One region of the Nocardioides conyzicola genome, then DNA from elsewhere that is predicted to be linked to it. Evidence: riboswitches for the same ligand, from Rfam matches in the RefSeq annotation. Region 1 holds a riboswitch; the other holds the start of a gene.
What was found. Region 1 has a riboswitch for cobalamin ahead of ABEA34_RS21030 (nitrite reductase). Riboswitches for the same ligand answer to the same signal wherever they lie in the genome.
Positions count from the first base shown of each region.

Region 2: linked by a shared signal. The riboswitch ahead of ABEA34_RS01495 (prenyltransferase/squalene oxidase repeat-containing protein) and the one ahead of ABEA34_RS21030 (nitrite reductase) in region 1 are both predicted to bind cobalamin.

Region 1 is NZ_BAABKM010000004.1:256,836-260,229, forward strand. It holds gene ABEA34_RS21020 (sulfatase-like hydrolase/transferase) at 1-590, shown strand, start outside; gene ABEA34_RS21025 (haloalkane dehalogenase) at 587-1,489, shown strand; cobalamin riboswitch at 1,662-1,848, shown strand; gene ABEA34_RS21030 (nitrite reductase) at 1,901-2,701, shown strand; gene ABEA34_RS21035 (precorrin-8X methylmutase) at 2,698-3,363, shown strand; gene ABEA34_RS21040 (precorrin-2 C(20)-methyltransferase) at 3,360-3,394, shown strand, end outside.
Region 2 is NZ_BAABKM010000001.1:299,450-302,843, reverse strand. It holds gene gatA (Asp-tRNA(Asn)/Glu-tRNA(Gln) amidotransferase subunit GatA) at 1-430, shown strand, start outside; gene gatB (Asp-tRNA(Asn)/Glu-tRNA(Gln) amidotransferase subunit GatB) at 427-1,920, shown strand; cobalamin riboswitch at 2,021-2,170, shown strand; gene ABEA34_RS01495 (prenyltransferase/squalene oxidase repeat-containing protein) at 2,284-3,394, shown strand, end outside.

The DNA.
Region 1 (3,394 bases):
GCCCGCTCGGCGGCGTGATCCCGGTCGACCCGATGTCGTTGAAGCCGGTCCTCCGGACCGCTGCCGACGACCGCTACCTGGGCGACGACGTCCTCCGCTCCAAGCTCCAGGACTCGATCGCGATCGCGGACGTCGACATGTCCGACTACGACCTCGTCTTCCTCGCCGGCGGCTGGGGTGCGGCGTTCGATTTCGGCGACTCCGAGCCGCTCGCCGAGCAGATGACCGAGGCGGCCGCCGCAGGTCTCGTGATCGGCGGCGTCTGCCACGGACCGCTCGGCCTCGTCAACGCGAAGGCCCCTGACGGCCGCCCGCTCGTCGAGGGCCGCCGCATCTCGGCGGTGACCGACAAGCAGGTGCGCGAGCTCAGGATCACCTCGACCCCGAAGCACCCCGAGACCGAGCTCCGCAAGGCCGGCGCGCTCTTCGAGTCGTCGACCCGCTTCCGCGACCCGTTCGCCAACCACTGGGTCGTCGACGGTGACCTCGTCACCGGCCAGAACCAGAACGCCGGCCCGATGGTCGCCCGCGAGATGGTCCGGCTCGTGCTCGCGCGCCGCACCGACACCACCACCGGGAGCACACGATGAAGGTCCTTCGCACGCCCGACGAGCGCTTCGCGTCGCTGCCCGGCTACGACTTCGCGCCCCACTACGCCGAGGTGCCCGACGGCGACGGGGGAACGCTGCGGATGCACTACCTCGACGAGGGCCCTGCGGACGGGCCGGTCGTGCTGCTGCTGCACGGCGAACCCTCGTGGAGCTACCTCTACCGGACGATGATCCCGGTCCTGGTCGACGCCGGGCTGCGCTGCATCGCGCCCGACCTCGTCGGCTTCGGCCGCTCGGACAAGCCGGCCGAGCGCGACGACTACAGCTATGCGCGGCACGTGGAGTGGGTGCGGGCGCTGGTGCTCGACGAGCTGGGCCTGGAGGACATCACGCTCTTCGGCCAGGACTGGGGCGGGCTGGTCGGCCTCCGGCTGGTCGCCGAGCACCCGGACGCCTTCGCCCGCGTCGCCATCGGCAACACCGGCCTGCCCACCGGTCACGAGCCGATGAGCGAGGCGTTCCTGGCCTGGCAGCAGTTCTCGCAGACGACGCCGGACTTCGACCTCGGCGCGATCATCAGCATGGGCGTGGTGACGATGCCGCCTCCCGCGGTCGTCGCGGCGTACAACGCGCCCTTCCCGGACGACTCCTACAAGGCCGGCGCCCGGATCTTCCCGACGCTGGTGCCGACCTCGCCCGACGACCCGGCCAGCGCCGCCAACCTCGCCGCGCGCCAGGTGCTCGGGACCTGGGAGAAGCCCTTCGTCACGCTCTTCTCCGACAGCGACCCGATCACGGGTGGCGCCGAGCACTGGTTCCAGGAGCACGTCCCGGGAGCCGCCGGCCAGCCGCACGCCACCATCGGCGGCGGCGGCCACTTCCTCCAGGAGGACCAGGGCCCGGAGCTCGCGCGGCACCTGGTGGCGTTCACCGGGTGAGTCCCAGGAGTCCCAGGGATACCCGGTCAACCGGGGATCCCTGAACTTCTGGGACACTGCAGAGCCCGAGAAGTTGAAGAAGTGCCTGAGGAGTCGGCGGGCGCTCGTCCCGGGCACACGTCGCGGACCGGTGGGCGGAGGCGCCGCCGTGCCAGGGCTGACGATCCGATCCGGTAGCCTCCGGGGTGCCAGTCGTACCACCTCGGTGGTCAGGGAACCCGGTGAGAGTCCGGGACTGACGCGCAGCGGTATGGGTGACGGTCGGGACACGCAGCCACTGGGCTCCTCCGGGAGCCTGGGAAGGCGTCCCGCACCGGTCGATCCCGAGTCCGAAGACCTGCTGGCCCTCACGGCACCTGCCGCGAGGAACCCCGCGGGCTCCGCGCACGAGCCCCTGACCGCGGAGGACCCGTGCCCGACACCCGCACCCGACCCGACCAGTGCCCGGGCGTGTTCCGCCCCTGGGCCGCCGCGGACGGCAACCTCGTCCGGCTCCGGCTCGCCGGCGGGAGGCTGCCCGCCTCCAGCCTGCGGGCGTTGAGCCAGGTGGCCACGACGTACGGCGACGGCGACGTCCACGTCACCGGACGCGCCAACCTCCAGCTGCGGGGCCTCGGCGAGATCACGCCGGAGCTGGTCGCCGCCATCGAGGCGACCGGGCTGCTGCCCTCACGCAGCCACGAGCTGGCCCGCAACCTGATGTGCTCGCCCCAGACCGGGCTCGCCGGTGGCCGCGCCGACCTGCGGCCGGTCGTGGCCGAGCTGGACCGCCAGCTCTGCGCCGACCCGCTGCTCGAGGGCCTGCCCGGACGCTTCCTCTTCGTGCTCGACGACGGCCGCGGCGACCTGCTCGACCGTGCGGTCGACCTCGGCGTGGTGGCGCTCGACGGGCGGTCCGCGCAGCTCCGCGTCGGCGGCCGGTGGGGCGAGGTCCTCCCCCTCACCGATGCGCCCGCGGCGCTGGTCGCGCTCGCGCGTGCGTTCCTGCGCAGCCGGACCACGGAGTGGCACGTCGGCGAGCTCCCCGAGCTCCTGGTGCCGGTCCAGCCGCCCGACCGGCTGACCCCCCTGCCGTCCGGCCCGCTGGCGTACGGCGTCGTCCCCGGCGGCGAGCACGTCCCGGCCGTGGGCGGCATCGTCGACCCGGCTCTCGGCGAGCTGGACGCCGACCTCGTCGTCACCCCCTGGCGTGGCGTCCTGGTGCCGGCATGAGCGCGCTCGCCCGGCCTCCCCGGCGCTACGACTACCTCGACGACGGGCCGGCGATCTACGTCGACTCGTTCGCGACCATCCGGCGTGAGTCGCGCCTCGACGGCGTACCTCCCGAGGCCGAGAAGCTCGCCGTCCGGATGATCCACGGCTCCGGGCAGGTCGACCTCGTCGACGACCTGGTCGTCCACCCCGACCTGGTGCCTGCCGCCCGGACCGCCCTGATGCTCGGCGCGCCGATCCTCACCGACGCGCGGATGGTGGCGATGGGGATCACCGCCGGTCGGCTGCCGGCCGGCAACGAGGTGCACTGCTTCCTCACCGACCCGCGGGTGCCGGCACTGGCCGCCGAGTGGCGCACGACGCGTACGGCGGCAGCGGTCTCGCTCTGGGAGCCGCTGCTCGACGGCGCGGTGGTCGCGATCGGCAACGCGCCGACGGCCCTCTTCCACCTGCTCGAGATGGTGCTCGACGGCGGCCCGCGACCGGCGGCGATCGTCGGGTGCCCGGTCGGGTTCATCGGCGCCGCCGAGTCCAAGGACGCGCTCGCGTCGTTCGGGCGCGACCACGGGATCGACCTGCCGTTCGTGACCGTGCGCGGACGTCGCGGCGGCTCGGCGATGGCGTCGTCCGCGGTCAACGCGCTGGCCCAGGAGGCGGAGTGAGCACCGCGCCCGGACGCTTCTGGGGCGTCGG
Region 2 (3,394 bases), on a different contig from region 1:
GCGCCGGATCATCCTCGGCACGTACGCGCTGTCCAGCGGCTACTACGACGCCTACTACGGCCAGGCCCAGAAGGTGCGCACGCTGATCTCGCGCGACTTCGAGGCGGCCTTCGAGAAGGCCGACGTGCTGGTCTCGCCGACGGCGCCGACCACGGCGTTCAAGCTGGGGGAGAAGCTCGACGACCCGATCGCGATGTACCTCAACGACCTCGCGACGATCCCGGCCAACCTCGCGGGCGTGCCCGGCATCTCGGTGCCCAGCGGCCTCGCCGAGGAGGACGGCCTGCCCGCCGGCTTCCAGATCCTGGCGCCGGCGCTGGCCGACGACCGCTGCTACCGGGTCGGTGCCGCCCTCGAGGCCGCCCTGCTCGAGCAGTGGGGCGGACCGCTGCTCGACCAGGCCCCGACCCTCGAAGGAGCAGCCCGATGACCGACACCCTGGTGGGCTTCGACGACGTGCTGGCGTCGTACGATCCGGCGCTGGGCCTGGAGGTCCACGTCGAGCTCAACACCAACACCAAGATGTTCTGCGGGTGCCCCGCGGTCTTCGGCGGCGAGCCCAACACCCAGGTCTGCCCGACCTGCCTCGGCCTGCCCGGCGCGATGCCGGTGGTCAACGCCAAGGCGATCGAGTCGGCGATCCGGATCGGCCTCGCGCTCAACTGCGAGATCGCGGACTGGTGCCGCTTCGCCCGGAAGAACTACTTCTACCCGGACATGCCGAAGAACTTCCAGACCAGCCAGTACGACGAGCCGATCGCGTTCGAGGGCTACCTGGACGTCGACGTCGACGGTGAGACCGTCCGTGTCGAGATCGAGCGCGCCCACATGGAGGAGGACACCGGGAAGTCGCTGCACGTCGGCGGCGCGACCGGTCGCATCCACGGCGCCGACCACTCGCTGGTCGACTACAACCGCGCCGGGATCCCGCTCATCGAGATCGTCACCAAGCCGATCCGGGGGATGGGCGAGAAGGCGCCGGCCGTGGCCCGGGCGTACGTCTCCCAGCTGCGCGACCTGATCCTCGCCCTCGGTGTCTCCGAGGCGCGGATGGACCAGGGCAACCTGCGTGCCGACGTCAACCTGTCGCTGGCGCCGAAGGGCTCCAACGTGCTCGGCACCCGCACCGAGACCAAGAACGTCAACTCGTTCCGCTCGGTCGAGCGCGCGGTCCGCTACGAGATGCAGCGGCACGCCGCCATCCTCGACGCCGGTGGCTCGATCCTGCAGGAGACCCGGCACTGGCACGAGGACACCGGGGTCACGACGAGTGGTCGCGAGAAGTCCGACGCCGACGACTACCGCTACTTCCCCGAGCCCGACCTGGTGCCGGTCGCGCCGTCGCGCGAGTGGGTGGAGGAGCTGCGCGGCACGCTGCCGGAGAACCCGCTGCTCAAGCGGGCCCGCCTGCAGACCGACTGGGGCTACACCGACCTCGAGATGCGTGACGTCGTGGCCGCGGGCGCGGTCGGCCTGATCGAGGAGACGGTCGCGGCCGGCGCCTCGCCGCAGGCGGCCCGCAAGTGGTGGCTCTCCGACCTCGGTCGTCGGGCCAACGACGCCGGTCTCGACATCACCGACCTCGACGTCACGCCCGCCCAGGTGGCCGCCGTACAGGCACTCGTCGACAGCGGCTCGCTCAACGACAAGCTCGCCCGCCAGGTGTTCGACGGGCTGCTCGCCGGCGAGGGGACTCCCGAGGAGATCGTGGCGGCCCGTGGCCTTGCCGTCGTGTCCGACGAGGGTGCTCTCTCGGCCGCCGTCGACGCGGCGATCGCCGCCAACCCGGACGTCGCCGACAAGATCCGGGACGGCAAGGTGGCCGCCGCCGGCGCCCTGATCGGCGCGGTCATGAAGGAGATGCGCGGCCAGGCCGATGCCGGCCGGGTCCGCGAGCTGGTCCTCGAGAAGCTGTCCTGAGGGGCGCCTGCTGCGTCGAGTGACGCGGATTCGCCCTCAGCAGACCGTTCTGAGGGCCGATTCACGTCACTCGACGGGATCTGGCGGCGACCACAGGCTCCGGGAAGGGCCGGGTTATGCTGCGCGGGCACATCAACGCACGCCCGTGGCGGGGGAAGCCGGTGAGATTCCGGCGCTGACCCGCAACCGTGGGTCGTCGGTCCTTGGGCCGACGACGAGCCGGAGCACCCGACACGACGCGTCCTGATCACATCGCTGTCGTGGAAAGCAGCGGGTGGCGACCCGAGGAGCATCCTCGAGCACCTCCCGCTGAGCAGCGGGAAGGACACCATGCTTCGCTCCGTACGACGTGGGGCCGCCCTCGTGGCCGTCCCCACACTGGCCCTCGCGGCGCTCGCCGCCACCCCGGGGACCGCCTCGGCCGCCGGGACCGACCCCGTCGCCGCCGACTCTGCGGCCACCTGGCTCACCTCTCAGCTGAGCAGCGGGATCGTCCACAACGACCAGTACGACTTCGACGACCTCGGCCTGAGCGCGGACGTCGCGCTCGGCCTGCACCGCATCGGCGGCCATGACGCCACGGTGTCGGCCATCGCCGACGCGATCGAGCCGCGCGCCCACGACGAGTGGTACACCTCGACGTACGAGGGCCAGACGACGCTCTACGCGGGCTCGCTCGCGAAGGCGGCCGTGCTGGCCCAGGCGGCCGGCAGCAGCACCGCCGACTTCGGTGGGCACGACCTGATCGCCGAGCTCGAGAGCCGGGTGGGGTCGACCGCGCCGATCAACGGGCGCGTCGTGGACGAGAACAACGAGTACGGCGACACCAACGCCTTCGGCCAGGCCTACGCCGCGCAGGCGCTCGTCGCCGCCGACAGCCCCAAGGCCGGTGCGGTGACCAACTACCTGCTCGAGCAGCAGTGCGCCGCGGGCTGGTTCCGGCTGGACTTCCCGTCCCGCAGCTCGGAGATCCAGACCTGCGAAGGCGACGCCACGAGCCAGCCCGACACCGACGCCACCGCGATCGCCGTCCTCGCGCTGACCTCGCAGTCCGCGGACGTCGACGTGGCGGAGAAGCTGGCACTGGCCAAGAGCTGGCTCGAGTCGAGCCAGAAGGCCGATGGCTCCTTCGGAGGTGGCCCGTCCACCGAGGCGGCCAACGCCAACAGCACCGGCCTCGCCGGCACGGCGCTCGCCGCCCTGGGCGACACCTCGGCTGCCGCCAAGGCCGCCGTCTGGGTCCGCGCGCACCAGGTCACGAATGCCGGATCCTGCACGACGTACGCCGCGGCCGACACCGGGTCCATCGCGTACGACGACACCGCGCTGAGCGAGGTCGACACCACCCCGATCGCGGCCGAGACCGCGGACCAGTTCCGCCGAGCGACCGCGCAGGCGCTCCCGGTCCTGCAGTGGGCGCCGGCCGGCCCGGGCGTCTCCGCCCTCTTCACCGCCGAGTACGTCAAGGCCGGCA